2 regions of the Bacillus xiamenensis genome follow, and region 2 is predicted to be linked to the other one. Evidence: riboswitches for the same ligand, from Rfam matches in the RefSeq annotation. Region 2 holds a riboswitch; the other holds the start of a gene.
The links. A riboswitch is a leader RNA that binds a small molecule or an ion and turns the genes downstream of it on or off. The one in region 2 is predicted to bind cyclic di-GMP.

Region 1: it holds a riboswitch for cyclic di-GMP, as region 2 does, so the genes downstream of both, BK049_RS06300 (non-ribosomal peptide synthetase) here and folE (GTP cyclohydrolase I FolE) in region 2, are expected to answer to the same signal.

What each region holds. Positions count from the first base shown of each region.
Region 1 is NZ_CP017786.1:1,265,501-1,273,581, reverse strand. Features, by position in the region: gene BK049_RS06325 (hydantoinase B/oxoprolinase family protein) at 1-1,466, shown strand, start outside; gene BK049_RS06320 (ABC transporter substrate-binding protein) at 1,463-2,548, shown strand; gene BK049_RS06315 (ABC transporter ATP-binding protein) at 2,557-3,648, shown strand; gene BK049_RS06310 (ABC transporter permease) at 3,648-4,517, shown strand; gene BK049_RS06305 (ABC transporter permease) at 4,510-5,313, shown strand; cyclic di-GMP riboswitch class I at 5,681-5,774, shown strand; gene BK049_RS06300 (non-ribosomal peptide synthetase) at 5,921-8,081, shown strand, end outside.
Region 2 is NZ_CP017786.1:1,613,132-1,621,212, forward strand. Features, by position in the region: gene BK049_RS08160 (methyl-accepting chemotaxis protein) at 1-1,063, opposite strand, end outside; gene BK049_RS08165 (alpha/beta hydrolase) at 1,063-2,160, opposite strand; gene BK049_RS08170 (ATP-binding protein) at 2,206-3,144, opposite strand; gene BK049_RS08175 (SDR family oxidoreductase) at 3,157-3,858, opposite strand; gene BK049_RS08180 (6-carboxytetrahydropterin synthase) at 3,848-4,681, opposite strand; gene folE (GTP cyclohydrolase I FolE) at 4,696-5,265, opposite strand; cyclic di-GMP riboswitch class I at 5,379-5,463, opposite strand; partial or broken gene BK049_RS20100 (methyl-accepting chemotaxis protein) at 5,874-6,206, opposite strand; gene serS (serine--tRNA ligase) at 6,806-8,080, opposite strand.

The DNA of each region.
Region 1 (8,081 bases), 350 kb from region 2:
GGGCCAGTCATTTAAATGATGGGGATATCAATGCGATGATTGCAGCAGTCAATACAGCAGATGTTCGATTAAAAGAAATGATTGAGAAATTTGGAAAGAACGAAGTGAAACAAGGAATGATGGACCTGCTCAAGCAAGCCGAAGATCGTGCAGGAAAAGTAATTGAAGCCATTCCAGATGGAACGAGTGAATTTGCCGATTACTTAGATGATGATATGATTTCTGACGTGCCGATCCGATTAAAAATCAAGCTGACGGTCAAAGGGAAACAGCTGACACTGGATTTCTCAGAGTGTGACCCGCAAGTAAAGACGGCCTTTAATCTTGTCACCAATGGTCAAAAGCATTCCTTTTTATATCAAGGATTAATTAATTACATTATTAGCAAAGATCCATTTATTCCGATTAATGGTGGTATTACGTATCCGATAAACGTGATTTCTCCTAAAGGAACGCTTGTGTATCCAGAGTATCCAGCTTCTGTCGGTATTCGGCATTCCATTACAATGAGGCTGTACAATGTCGTGTTAGGAGCTATTGGCAAGCTGTTGCCTGAGGCAGTGCCAGCAGCAGGTGCAGGTCAATCTGCCATTGTTGTTCTCTCTGTTCCTGATGATCAAACAGGAGGCAGGAAAATGTCTGTTGTCGAACCGTTAGGCGGAGGCGGTGGTGCTCAAAAAGGGACGGATGGAGTAGATGGCATTGATCATTCGTCAGGCTTTTTAAAGAATACACCGATTGAGAGCTTGGAACAGCATATTGATATCCATGTACACCGATATGAGCTGCTGCCGAACACAGGTGGAGTGGGGGAATATAGAGGAGGACATGCAATTGGCTTAGCATTTGAAATGATCAAGCCTGAATCTATGGTGACAGCACGAGGAATGGAACGAATGAAGTTTCAGCCTTGGGGATTAATGGGCGGCAAAGCAGGAGCAGTTGGTGAGGTAAAACTGACCAAACCAAATGGGGAAAAACAAGACCAGCCAAAAATTGATGTCATGCGACTTGAAAAAGGCGATATTGTTCAATTGATTTCACCAAGCGGAGGCGGCTGGGGGAATCCATTTGCTAGGAAGAAAGAAAAAGTCCTTCATGAAGTGGAAGCAGGGCTTTTAAGTGAAGAAAGAGCACTGCAGCAATATGGCGTCAAAGTCTATCTAGACCATAATGAATGGAAGATCGACGAAGAGCAGACCAGCAGGCTTCGCGAAAGGGTGAATGATGCCGAGGCTGCCTTATGGGATTTTGGAGAGCAAAGAGCAGTTTATGAGAAGGTATGGACGGACGAAGCCAGCAGTGAGCTTGCTGTGCAGCTACGTTCATACCCAGCGAATGAACGTACGCACTATAAACATGCGGTTCACTCCCATTTCAGTCATAGACATGAACCGTTAACAAAGATGGATATTATTCAGGCACTTCGTCAATTGAACCAACAAAAAGGGGGAAATGAATCATGAACAGAAGATTAATCACTATATTTGCAGGGATTTTATCAATGGTTTTACTGCTGGCGGCATGCGGTGGGAACGGGCAGGATCAAAGTAAACAACAGCAAACTGTGATCGTTGGTGTCTATGGCGGGGATTGGGAAAAGAATATCAAGCCAATCCTTGAAAAATTTGAAAAAGATACAGGAATTAAAGTTCAAACGGTCTCTGGAGCAGATTCTGAATGGTTTACAAAATTAAAAGCATCAAATGGTAAGAATCCACCGTATGATCTGCTTATTTTACAGCCTGATACGATTCAAAGAGGGATTGCAGCAAACGTTCTTTCGCCTATTGACGAAAATAAAGCACCGAATGTGAAGAAGCTTTATCGTTCTGTTCAAAAGAAACTCACTGTTGATGGAAAACAATATGCAGCAGGCTTTAGTATGGGGCAGCTAGGGATCGCTTATAGAAAAGACCTTGTCAAGCAGGAACCGAACAGCTGGACAGACCTATGGAGCAATCAGCTGAAAGGGAAGATAGCTATTTCTTCTCCGACCTATGCAGCTGGCTTGCAATTTTTCTCTGCACTTGTCCACGCTCAAGGAGGGACAGAATCAAACCCGAAGGATATTGATAAAGCATTTAAAAGTCTAGCACAATTAAAAGGGCATGTAGCTGCTTTTCCAGATAACCCAGGGTCTATTCAAACGTTGTTAGAACGTGGTGACGTTACGGCAGTTCCGTATTGGGATGGTCGAGCATTTGCACTTGAAGAAGAAGGAATGAATATTGGGTTCTCTTATCCGAAAGAAGGCGCTGTAGCAGCTGTAGCGAGCTGGGCGTTAACGAAGGGAAGTCAGCATGAGGACGCGGCTTATAAGCTATTAAACTACTTAAGTGGAAAAGAAGCTCAGGAGGTTTTCTCTGAAAAATCTTACTATGGCATGTCGAATTCTGATGTGAAATATGGGGACAAGATTAAGGGGAAAGTGAAGGTTGGCGAGAATTATTATAGCAAGCTGACTTGGGTAGATTACGAAACAGCGACTTCGGAGCTTGGTCAGTGGACAAATCGCTGGAACGAAGTTTTAGGTGGAGGAAAATAGGTGATCGCATGAGTGGAATCAATTTAGAACATATCAGCCAGCATTTCGGCGAACAGATTGCTCTTCGTGATGTCAGTCTTACGGTGAAAGAGGGAGAGTTTTTCTCCCTTCTTGGTCCTAGTGGCTGTGGAAAATCAACTTTACTCAATATCATTGGCGGGTTTTTAGAACCGACAAAAGGCGTCGTCTATATTGGTGATCAGGATGTGACGACTTTACCGCCTTATCAAAGGAAAACAGGCATGGTGTTTCAAAGCTATGCACTTTTCCCACATCTCACCGTATTTGATAATGTGGCATACGGGTTAAAGGTTCAAAAGAAAAAGAAGGCGGAAATCAAGCAAAAGGTCATGGAGAGTTTGTCGCTTGTTCAATTAGACTCGTTTGCCAAACGTATGCCGCACCAATTAAGTGGTGGTCAGCAGCAGCGGGTGGCAATTGCCCGGGCGCTTGCCATTCAGCCGTCCGTTCTCCTTCTGGATGAACCGCTTAGTAACCTAGATGCAAAGCTAAGAAAAAATATGCAGTCGGAGCTTCGAAATATTCAACGAAATGTAGGAATTACGACCATTCTCGTGACTCATGATCAGGAAGAAGCTTTAAGTCTCTCAGACCGAATTGGGATATTAGGTGAGGGAAGAATTCAGCAGATTGGGACGCCTTTAGAGGTATATCGCCAGCCAAATAATCGATTTGTCGCTGAATTTATCGGGCAGGTCAATCTATTTGAGGCGGAGTATGATGAAGCTAGTTCCACGTATATTGTTCCACATTTCACTCAGTCAAACGGGCAGCCTGTCCAGTTGAAGGCTGAGGGGGATAAAGAGAAGAGAAAGAAGCATTTACTCATGCTGCGTCCTGAGAGAATCAGCATATCTTCTGTGCGGGAGGAAGCTCAGCCAAACCATGTCACAGGGGTTTTAGCGGATGTTAGTTATATCGGGCACTCTTTACGTTTGGTTGTGCGGCTTGATAAAGGTGAAATCATTGTCCATGCATCAGATGCAGCATTTCCTCATCTGCCTGAAGTTGGAGAAACCGTGCATATTCATTGGCAGCCTGAAGATATCGTGTTCTTAGATTCGAAGGTGCATACGTGATGCGAATCAAAAAAAAGAATCAACGATTCCATTGGTTTATGCTGCTGCCAGCTTGTTTGTTTCTGGTTGTATTCCTTCTTGCTCCGCTTGTGATGATGCTTGTCCTTAGTTTTCGTGATGTTGATTCGATGATGAATACATTACAAACCTATAGTTTGTCTCAATATATACATGTGTTTACGACAGATGCATATGTGAAAGCAATTGGAAGTACAGTATGGGTGGCACTACAGACAACGGTGATTTGTTTATTGATGGCATATCCCGCAGCTTATGTGCTAGTCAAGGCACCCAACCCACGACTGCGGGCATTTTTCTATATCTTACTTGTATCGCCGCTTTTGACAAGTGTTGTCATTCGGACATTTGCATGGATCGTTCTTCTCTCCCAAAATGGCCTGATCAATGGCATGTTATTAGATTTACATGTGATTAAGCAGCCGTTATCGATGCTGTGGAATATGAATGCGGTGATTATTGCGTATGTTCAAGTGATGCTTCCTTTTGCGGTACTGCCTATTGCAACGAGCTTAACCGATATGGATCGTCATTTAAGGCCGGCTTCTATGAGTCTTGGGGCAGGACGTATCCGGACTTTTTTACATGTGACTTTACCACTGACCATTCCAGGAATGATCACTGGAGCCATTATTGTCTTCTCATTAGCAGCTGGGAGCTATATTACCCCGCTGTTAGTCGGCGGACGGATGCAGCCGCTGCTGCCTCTGTCTATTTATCAGCAGGTCATGCAGGTATATAACTTGCCTCTTGCAGCGGCTATGTCCTTTACGTTATTGGTTTGTGTACTCGCGGTGGTTAGTCTATTAAGTTATCTATTGAAGCGTTGGGAGGCGAGGATGCATGCGTAAAAAGTCGGTAGGAGACCGCTTGCTTTCGATCCTGATTTGGACCTCTGGCTCACTGGTGTATCTTTTTTTAACTATACCTGTTCTTGTCATTGTCCTTTCTGCTTTTAGTCCGAATGCCTTTCCTGAATTTCCGCCGACTTCGTTCTCTGTTCGTTGGTTTCATGAGGTCGTGTCAAACCCGGAATGGATGGAATCTTTGCGCATCAGTGTGATTCTGCTAGTGATTGTGACGCCGCTTACCGTTCTTTTAGGAACGATGGCTTCTTATGCTTTAGCGAGGCTTTCTTTTAAGGGGAAGGAGGCTATTCAAGCCTTTATTTTGTCGCCTCTCATGATTCCTCAGGTCGTACTAGGGATTGCTATGCTTTATTTGTTTACGGCTATGGGCTTTACAGGGTCTTTGTGGGCGCTAGTCATTGGTCATGTCATCATTGGTTTTCCTTATGTGGTTCGAACGGTGGGTGTCAGTGTGTCAAATCTTGATCCACGTCTCGAGCTAGCTTCTATGAATCTTGGTGCAGGGCCAATACGCACATTCTTTCGCATCACGCTGCCTTTGATCAAGCCAGGAATCATCGCAGGCGGGGTGTTTTCAGCTGTTACGTCATTTGGGGAAATATCGATTAGTTTATTCGTCTCTTCTCCCCAAACCATTACGATTCCAGTGAGGACGTTTAATTATATTGAGCAAACCTTTGATCCTAGTGTCAATGCGATATCTGTCATATTTATTATCATTTCTATCATTGCGTTGCTAATTATTGAGAAAACGATTGGCTTGTCTAAGGTGATGTAAATATAATGAAGAAACAAGGAGCTGTCATTTGAAATGGCAGCTCCTTTTTTGTTGTTTTTATGGTAAAAATATTCAGAGTTTTAGGGAATATAGTTCTTAAGGTTTAAGAAAATGTGGAGCGTGAGAGGAGACCTCTCTCCTACATTTTCGGTCATATTTGCAAAAATTAAGGGGAAACATGAAATTTTTGCGGTATTTTGTCATTTATTTTCGGTGAAGCGCAACTATTATTAGTTAATTTCGGTAAATATCGTAAATTATGATGTGATTCCTTCGGCATAACGCATGAATCTTTACACCCATTTTTCGGTGAAAAAAACAATATTTTCATATAAAGTGTACGTAAATAGAAAATATCTAAAAGAAAAGAAGAAAAAGGCAAATCTATGGAAACATAGAGACGCAAAGCCATGTCCTAAGGTAAATGTTTCTTTTTTTGCTATGGTCGGCAGGCTACCGAATCAAAATGGGAGTCCCTCCGTTTTATTCGGGGTGGGCTCCTTTTCTGTCATTTCGTCTATTTTAATGAAATAGACTTGGTTCTTTTGATATAGAGGGTAAAGGGGATCGTATTGGTGTAGAAAACATAGAAGAGCGGAGGATGAGAATGAGTACAGTTTATTACCCCTTAACACATGCACAAAAGCGAGTATTCTATACAGAAAGATTTTATCCAGGTACAAGTATTTCTAATTTGGGTGGGTTTGCCAGATTAAGGTCGGTATCAGGTCTAAATCCTTCTTTGGTTGTTGATGTGCTTCAAGAGTACATTCGTCAAACTGACTCTCTTCGTTTAAGGCTGGTGTATCAAAACGAGCAGGAGGAGCCTGTTCAATATATCAAGCCATATGAAAAGCAGCCGATACGCCTGGTGAAAGGATGGAGTGAAGAGGAAGTAAGGACATGGGCGAACGAGCAAATCCGTGAGCCGATGGCGTTGATTGACAGTTCGTTGATTGAATTTACGGTCTTTCAAATCAGTGAGCAAGAATGCTGGCTGTTCTGTAAGGCACATCATATTGTGGCTGACGGTATTTCAATTATTCTGATGGGAAACCGCATCATCGATTTATATCATGACATGCTGCAGGGGGTAGACATCTCTCCAGTTGAGGATATTTCTTTTGTTGATCATATTATGAGTGAGCAAACCTATGAATCTTCTAAACGTTTTCAGAAAGACCGAAGTTTTTGGAACGAGCAATTTGCCGATATCCCAGAATTCGCTTCTTTAACACCGCATAAGGGATACGAGATGAGCTTACATGCGGAGCGGTTCTCGGGTGATATTCCAGCATCTTTGAAGGAGAAGCTTCGTGCTTTTTGTGAAGAACAGAAAGTCAGTATGCTTTCTATGTTTATGTCCACTGTTTATATTTATTTACACCGATTTAGCGGCATGGAGGATGTTGTCCTTGGAACCTTTATGGGCAACCGAACGAATGCAAAAGAAAAAAAGATGATTGGTATGTTTGTTTCCACCATCCCGATGCGGGCATCTGTGAATGGGTCACAATCCTTTCTTGATTTCGTGAAGCAGGTCATGGCGGATCAGATGAAGATATTGCGTCATCAAAAATATCCTTACAATCTGCTCATGAATGATTTGCGGGAAAGAGAAGGGTTTACAGGACGTCTTTTTGATATTTCTTTAGAATATCAGGTCATGCAATGGCAGAAAAAAGAGAATCTGTCCTTCATTACTGAGCCTATTTTTAGTGGAAGCGGCATGAATGACATTTCGATTCATGTGAAAGACCGCTGGGATACAGATACATTGACCATTGATTTTGATTACCGTACCGATTTATTTAGTGAAGATGAGATGAGTCAGATGTTTGATCGATTCACGATCTTACTAGAAGCGGCGGTTTCTCAGCCTGAGCAGCTCATCGGGACATTGCCTCTATTGTCAGCAGATGAACAAAGCGAATTGCTTCAATTATCTGAGTCTGTGGGAGATTCATTTGAATTACCAGTAGCGAAGCCGGTTCACCACTTATTTGATGAGACAGCAAAAAAGCATGCAGATCAGGCAGCCGTGGTAGCGGAAAATGGAACGCTCACTTATGGAGAGCTGTATCAACAGGCTGACAAGCTGGCACGTTTTTTACAAATGAAAGGTGTTTCTCGTGATGTACCCGTTGCAGTTTTAATGAACCGGACGGCGGATGCGATGGTAGCTATTTTTGGCATATTAAAGGCTGGCGGAGCATATGTACCAATCGATCCGGCATTACCTGAGGAACGTATTCACTTCATTGTGGAGGATTCGGGTGCTTCTATTGTTTTAACAGAGGAGTCGTTAGCTCAGCAGTACCCATCCTTCAAGGAGAAAATGATCGTCCAGCAGCATGTGTTATTAGATGATTGCTCGCTGCCAGACCTTTTCAATCAGACGGAATCAAAGGATTTGGCTTATATGATTTATACATCGGGTACAACGGGAAAGCCGAAGGGTGTCATGATTGAGCATCTTCAGCTGCATCATTTGGTTCATGCACTGCATCACGAAGTGTATCAGGGAGCAAGTCAGCTGCAAATGGCGCTTCTTGCACCATTCCATTTCGATGCATCTGTAAAACAAATCTTTGCTGCACTTTTATTTGGGCATACGCTTCATATCGTGCCAAGGGAAACGACAAGAAATGGTGTACAGCTGGCTGCGTATTACAGAGAACATCAAATTGAAGCGGCAGATGGAACGCCAGCGCATGTACAGCTTTTACTTGCAGCCGATTTGGATGGGCTTGCACTCACTCACATGC
Region 2 (8,081 bases):
TCTTTTGAATATTTTCATATATTCGGTTAAAAAATCTAGCTGTTAAAAGGAAGAGCACGACAAGTGATGCAAGACCGGAAATAATGAGAATGATTGAATAACGGTAAAGAGGTCCACTCATTTTGTTATAGTCAAGTGCAATATAAATAACACGATTTTCATTCAAAGGGATAAACATTTTATACAATTTTTTATCTTTCACAGTCTCAATTAAAGTTTGCGTTTTCAAATTGGATTGTGTCAGCATTTGCGTATCTTTCTCTGTGGCAAATTTAAAATTTCCAGCTTCGATTTTTTTTAATGGAGGATATATTTGCTTTTCAAGAGAAGGGTTAGCAATTACTTTGGGATTCAAGACGCCAATTTCTTCAACAAATTCACTGTCTTTCACCAATTTCTTGATTTCTGTGTCAGGTCCCACATTCTCCATGTAGTGATTGACTTCATTCGCTTCTATAAACGGGTTAATAATAAAATCAGTTCCCTCTTCATAGTAGTATGCATATTTGAAAAACTTTGATTGATCAGTGTGAGAAGCTGATTTGGCAATTGGCAATACAAGTGTATATGGATTGGTATACGTAGCTCCCGGTACTTCAGGTAATTTACCGCTCATCAAGAGCTTTCCAACTTCGAAGTACCCATATTCTTTAAAACTAAAGCCAATCTCTGCTTTCTGGGTCGATTGAATGGCAACAAAATCGTCTGGTGTCTCTTTTAAAATTGAAATTCCAGCTAATCCGAGCTTTTTTTTAATTCGATTTAATTCATCTTGTTTGATTTCTTTTGCCTTTTTCCCCTTTAAAAGAGTACCGATATGACTCGCATAAGAAACCAACTTTGAATCAATCTGGTTTTCGATTGTAGATGTTGCCAAGTCCGTTTGTTCTAACCCTCTTATCATTGTATTTGCTACTGCTGTCGCCTGAATATGTGACTGTTTAACGATTTGCTCTTTCATATAGTAAAGTTGTGCTAGTCCAGATATGATGGCGATGATAAACAAAATGGAAAGCACTTTTATTAGGAATTGTTTCCTTAAGGTGATCTTTTTACCTTTCATCATTGCTCCTCTTTCATGTTGAATTCTCCTGAAAACCAGCTACAGGCAATGTCTCTTATTTCTTTTAGCTTGTGATTGCATACATGTCCTTCTTCTTTATATTCAACCAACCATTTTTCAGACGAAATATTTTCATAAAGTCTGCTAAACTCATTTTTGGTGATCATCATATCCTGACTTCCGTAAAAAACAAGTACAGGTGCTCTATACTTGATGTCATCGAATTTTGGAATCGATCTTTCTGTTTCCTCTTCGTCTTTGTCATCTACTATGCATGAACATTCCATACGTTTCATGAAATAACTAGGCATATTCATCCGCTCTAGTTCTACTGCTGGACTAACAGCTACAACTTTATCTACATTTTTATTAGAGCTCCCGTATAGCACCCATGATGCTGCTAGGCTTGTTCCAAATAAATAGATAGGCAGATGAGGATAGGTTTTCTTAGCATGATCGATCACTTGATGAATAAAATTCTCCCATCTGGCTCTTGTTCCGATTACACCATTCACCATAAACGTCTCTCCCTGACCAGGGCCATCAAAACTCATAGTGATAAACCCCTTTTGCAAGAAATCCTTTTCATACAAATAAAGCTCTTCCTTCGTTGAATCGATAGGGTTTACAATGATGATGACCCCTTTTTGGTTTTTCGGAACCCTAATTCGGCCAGAACAAATGATATGATTTTTTAATAACAGTTTCTGATACACTGTTGTTGTATCTGAAAGAGAATCTGCTTTCCTCATAAAATCTAAACTTTTTTGATACCAACCCATTTTAACGTCTGAGTAAGAGGGATCGATCCAATAGTTTAGAATGTAATAAAGTGCTGCTTGGCGATAATTCTTTTCCGCTTCCCTATAGTTTTGTAGCACTTCCAATTCTCTTCCTCTTTTTTCTTTGTCTTCTGCAAGCTTTGACCATGTCGTATACCATCCTTCTAAAGAATGGATATCGGATCTGGCCCCTTGCAGATCATTTTCATCTAAACCATGCACGAGCCATCTTTCCCAAAAAACATCAAATAATCTTGCCGTTTTCAATGTTCGATGAATGGTTTTTGAAATGACAACGGAATCCATCTTTATCATTCATCTTCACTCCTTTTAAAATATGATAGGGATAGGCAGTGTGCTCTATCCCTCTACCTTTACATCCCCTGAAAATTCTTCTCTATTAAAAGATAGAATGATCGTGGAGCCTTCAGATGTCGTATACAAAGAAACCTGTTTTGACATTTTCATCATTAATGTAAAGCCTTGTCCCATTGATTTCTTAGTAGAATAACCAGCAAGCAATGTCATCTTAGGTAGTTCTTTTAGTGAAAATCCGGGTCCGCGATCTTCAATGATAAACCGAATTTCATTTTGATCTTTATCCTCTATAAGTGTCATCTTTCCTTCTTCACCGTGCTTAATTGTGTTGGTAATGGCTTCTGAGAGAACAAGCAGCCATCCCATAGTCGTAGAATTTTTATACCCCATGGCTTCAAGGCTATCCCGAGCCATATGGCGACAGTTCGGAATATCAGAAAGCTGTTTGATTTCTCCTTCACAAAATATCCTGCCTTTTTTAAAACCTACGAGGTCCTCTTCTGAAGCCAGAAGAAATTTCCCTTGAGTAGAAGCCAAGATGACATCTCTGTATACTTTCCATTCTTCCCACATGGAGGACTGAGGTGCGGGTCCACTTTTTTCAGGTGCTAACAAATCTTCTTTAAATATTTCATAGGCCTTTAACATCGCATTTTGAAAATTGGCCTTAACATTCATCCTTAAAATGTTCTCTCGTATATTGTGATCTTTCTCTTTTGCCCATGTCAGCATCTGTTCGCTCATAAAAAGAAAGTATTCTTGTCCATCGCTTTCCTCATCACACACAGAACGCGCCAGAGATTTATAAAATACATCCTCACCATCTGCCACCTTTGTACCTGTGTAGTAACAAAGTTTTCTGGCGAGAAACCCCCTCTTCGTTCGATACTCAACCTCTTTATATGAAAGATCGAGGGGAAGAGACTGAAATCCTCTTTCAACCGTGTGATCTTTGAACACTTTATCTATCAGCCGCCTCATAAAGCTCCCTCCCTATAGAATGCCTAATGGTGGCATAATCGTGATTTCATCAACGTATGCACCTGGAGGCTGAGCAATTAAGCCGAGTAGATAAGCTGCCACCGTTTCAGTCGGAATCATAGCATCGAGATCTGGTTTTGGTTCAATGTTTTCCCAAAAATCACTACTGACAGCGCCGGGAATGATGGCCGTTACCTGCACACCATGCTTCCTCCATTCAGCTTGCATCACTTTCGTTAAACCAAGCAAACCAAATTTAGAAGAGGAATATCCACCACAGTTTGGAAGAGCCGTTGTACCTGCTACAGATACAAGATTGATGATATGACCATTTTTTCTTTCTACCATATGTTTTCCTATACATTTGGACATGAGAAAAGATCCTCGTAAATTGGTTGATATCATTTGATCAAATGCTTCAATGGACGTATCAAGAATACTGTCAAATACACCCAATCCTGCACTGTTAATCAGGACATCAATACAACCAAATTCATGAATAGCCCTTGCTGCAAATTGTTGAACAGACTGTTCATCCCTTACATCAAGCGGTAGTTCGAGTACGTTTTGTCTACGTTTTTCTTGATAATTACGACTTCCAAGTACAAGATTTGCTCCCTCATTTTCAAGGAGAAGAGCCGTTTTCTGTCCTATTCCTTTACTGGCACCTGTGATTAAAATTGTTTTACCTTTTAATCGTTCATCATGCGCCATACTTCATATCCTCTTGTGGGCCGCAATATTCAAAGTAATTCTTTTCTGTTTCATAAAGACCAATCTTAAATAAATTAGTCAGTTGGGGAGATAACAGATCCCAAATTACGACAGCTACATTCTCAGACGTCGGATTCAGGTCTTTAAATTCTTCCGTATCTAAATTCAAATGTTTATGATCAAATTTCTCCATGATCTCTTTCTCTACGACACTGTCGATGTCACTTAAATTTGCGATCATTCCTGTCACTGGATCAGGCTCCCCGTTTACAGTGACTTCTAAATAATAGTTATGACCGTGGCCGTATGGATTGTTGCACTTCCCAAAGAGTTCCTGATTTTCCTCTTCGCTAAGTTGTTCACTATGCAAACGGTGTGCTGTACAGAAATGATATTTACGTGTTAATCGGACCATTTGTCCATCCTCCTTTTCGGAATATAAAAAGTTGTTTTCATGAAGGCGAATTTTATGAATCTGACAGTGATCGATTTTCCCGTCTAAAGATTCCCAAAGATAGGTTGCGATATTTTCAGTTGTAGGAATGTGATGTTTAAAATAATCGTTCTCCATGTTCAGAAATTTCCCATTTAGATTTTCAGCTACAAATGATTTAACTACCTTATCAATATCTGTGATATTCACGACAATCCCGGATTGTCTATTAAGTTTCCCTTTGACCATTACTTCAAGTGTATAATCATGGCCGTGTCCGTTTGGGTTACTGCAAGGGCCAAATACTTGCTGATTATATTCATCACTCCATTCTTTCACCCTATAGGAATGAAGTGATGAGAAATACATCTTTCTAGATAAATAAAGCATGTGATACCCTCCTTTTAATCTCTTATCAAAGCCTGCTCAAACTCATGAACCAAAGATTGTTGTTCTTTGAATAAACCTTTTTTAATAGTTGTGACTGTGGAACTACCTGGTTTTTTCACTCCCCTAGCGCACATACATAGATGTTGTCCTTCCACACTTACGATAACGCCTTCTGGCTGCAAGACATTCATAATGGCATTCGCCATTTGTTGTGTCATACGCTCCTGAACTTGCGGGCGCTTTGAAATCAATTCGACCAGCCTTGCAAATTTGCTTAATCCTACGACTCTCCCTTTTGGAATATAGCCAATATGTGCTTTTCCAAAGAACGGTATAAGATGATGCTCACAAAATGTGTAATAATTGATGTCTTTGACAACTACCATACCTTCATATTCTTCTTCAAATGTTGTTGTTAAAGCCGTTTCAGGATCTACTCCGATCCCTTCAAACACTTCTTTATACATTTTTGCTACTCTCTTCGGTGTATCACGTAAACCCTCTCGAGTTGGATCTTCCCCGAGCAATTCCAGCATGTTTCGAATCTGATCCTCCAATAGACCCATTCTCAAATCATCATTCATAGTACTTTCCTCCTATTTTTTACGCACAAAAAAGACCCGACTAAAAGATTGTCGAGTCTCTCTGAAGAGGAGTAGCAATTTGTCATGCTATTCCTCTCACTTCTCAATCCTTTTTCGGTAACCCGGCGATCGTAGCTTTTCAGCCTTAGACCCGTAGCTTTGCGTCCTTATCTTTCAACAAGTTTGCCATTATCGAAGGTATTCTTCTCTAATATATTTATTTATAATTTTATAGAGACGTTAGAACACGTCTTTTTATTCAATCGCTCTATCTCCCTTGGCACTAAAATCATCAATTCAACTACTATGACAAAAAACAGCAATTAATAGGTATAAAATCCTGTTTAATCTTATTTTTAAAATAGGCCTATAATCTCATTATCCGATCAATTATAGAAATAATCAAGAAAAAATTGATTTTTTTAGTTTTTTTTAAAAAAAATGCAAAACTGACTTCATATATTTATTCTAGATTTTTCTCCATATCTCATCTTTCCCTTCATTTAGCACAAAAAAAAGATCGTCAATTCAATGACGATCTTTTTTAAAAGGCATAGATATTCATGCTCATTATATTAGGTTGCAATGATTCTCACGTGATGATTGATCTATTTCGTATCCTGTCTAATTTCTTCAATAAAATGATTCATCTCTTCTTTAAAATCATTTAATGATTCGATAATCTTAGTAAAGTCTGTCACTTGTTTGGCCTGTTCGTTTGTTGAGCTGCTGATTTGTGAGATGTTTTCAGACAAAGTTCCTATGCTGTCTTGGATTTCTTTTAAAAATGTATTAATGGTTTCAGCTGCTTCCTTCGATCCATCTGATAACTTACGTACCTCATCTGCAACAACAGCAAAGCCTTTTCCATTTTCACCTGCTCTTGCCGCTTCAATTGCAGCATTGAGCCCTAGCAGGTTTGTCTGTCTCGCGATCCCGCCAATGGTTTTGACGACTTCTTCAATATTCGCCGATTTCTCTTCTGCTCTTCCAGCCTGCTCGCTTATTTCTAAGCTCGTAGCAGCCAGCTCTTGTGATTGTGCAGCAATTTGCTCAATTCCACCTTGTAGTTCTTTCGCTACTTTATTGATATGTTCCATATAGCCGCTTAATTGCTTTTCACGATGATGTGAAAAAGCCACTAAAAAAGAACCAATCACCTTTTTATCTTCATCAAAAATAGGATAACCTTTTACAGCAATTTCATAGCCATATAAAGACTCCGGTAAATAACCGTCGTATTCTTGTCCACTTAATGTTGTCGCCACGTTTTGGTCTTCTGGGTTCAATGGGTCCCCGGCTTTAATGCCAAAATCTACTGTACTCGACGGGTAATAACAAAGCACCTTTTCTGTATCAGAGATGCCGAAAAGGATACTGTCATCTAGAACTTTTCTGAGTAAATGTGCCATTTCAACATAATAGTCAAGCCTATTCAAGATTATTCCTTCTTTCCTAGAAGCTTTTAGTCTTTTTATCGGCTTATTTTATAAAAGCTGTAGAAGTTTAGGTAAAAAGAATAAGATGCCAAGGCGGCATCTTATTTGATCACATCTTTATTACCCATATAAGGACGTAGTACTTCAGGAATAATCACTGTTCCATCCTCTTGTTGGTAGTTTTCTAAAATGGCTGCCACTGTTCTTCCTACCGCTAAACCAGATCCATTTAATGTGTGGACGTGTTCTGGCTTTGCTTTAGGTTCTGGGCGGAAACGAATATTTGCTCGTCTTGCTTGGAACGCTTCGAAATTACTGCAAGAAGAAATTTCACGATACGTATTCTGGCTCGGAATCCATACTTCGATGTCGTATTTCTTCGCAGCTGTGAAACCTAAGTCTCCCGTACACATGCTCATGACACGGTATGGCAGGTTCAATAATTGAAGAACTTTTTCTGCCTGATTTGTTAGTTTTTCTAATTCTTCATAAGACTCTTCTGGTCTGACAAATTTCACGAGCTCTACTTTGTTGAATTGATGCTGACGAATGAGTCCGCGTGTATCTCTGCCGGCAGATCCAGCTTCAGATCTAAAGCAAGCACTGAATGCTGCATAATTGATTGGTAGCTGATCCCCTTCAAGGATTTCGTCACGGTGCATGTTGGTAATTGGCACTTCAGCCGTTGGAATGAGGAAATAATCTTCTTCCCGAATTTTAAAAGCATCCTCTTCAAATTTTGGAAGCTGTCCAGTCCCCGTCATGCTTGCTCTGTTGACCATGTAAGGTGGAAGTACTTCAGTAAAACCAAACTCATCCACATGTAAATCGAGCATAAAGTTATAAAGTGCACGCTCTAAACGTGCGCCTAGCCCTTTATAAAAAACAAAGCGGCTTCCTGTCACTTTTCCTGCTCGTTCAAAATCCAAAATATTTAGCTCATCTGCTACGTCCCAATGCGGCTTTGGCTCAAATGAAAATGCTGGCTGTTCGCCCCATTTTCTCACTTCAATGTTGTCGTCTTCTGTTTCACCAACTGGTACAGAGTCATGAGGGATATTTGGAATGGAGAACAGGATGGTTTTCAGGCTTTCCTCTACTGTTCTTAATTCATCATCCAGCTTCTTAATCTCATCGCCTACCTCGCGCATTTCTTGAATAATGTGATCGGCGTCTTTCTTTTCTCTTTTTAGAACAGCCACTTGCTGTGATACTTCATTTCTTCGGCTCTTCAATTCTTCTGTTTTACCGATTAATTCTCTTCTTTTTTGATCCAGCTCACCAAATTTATCAAAATCCGCCAAATCTTCGCCTCGGTGTGCTAATTTTTCTTTGATTTGATCAAAGTCCGTGCGCAGTTGTTTAATATCCAGCATG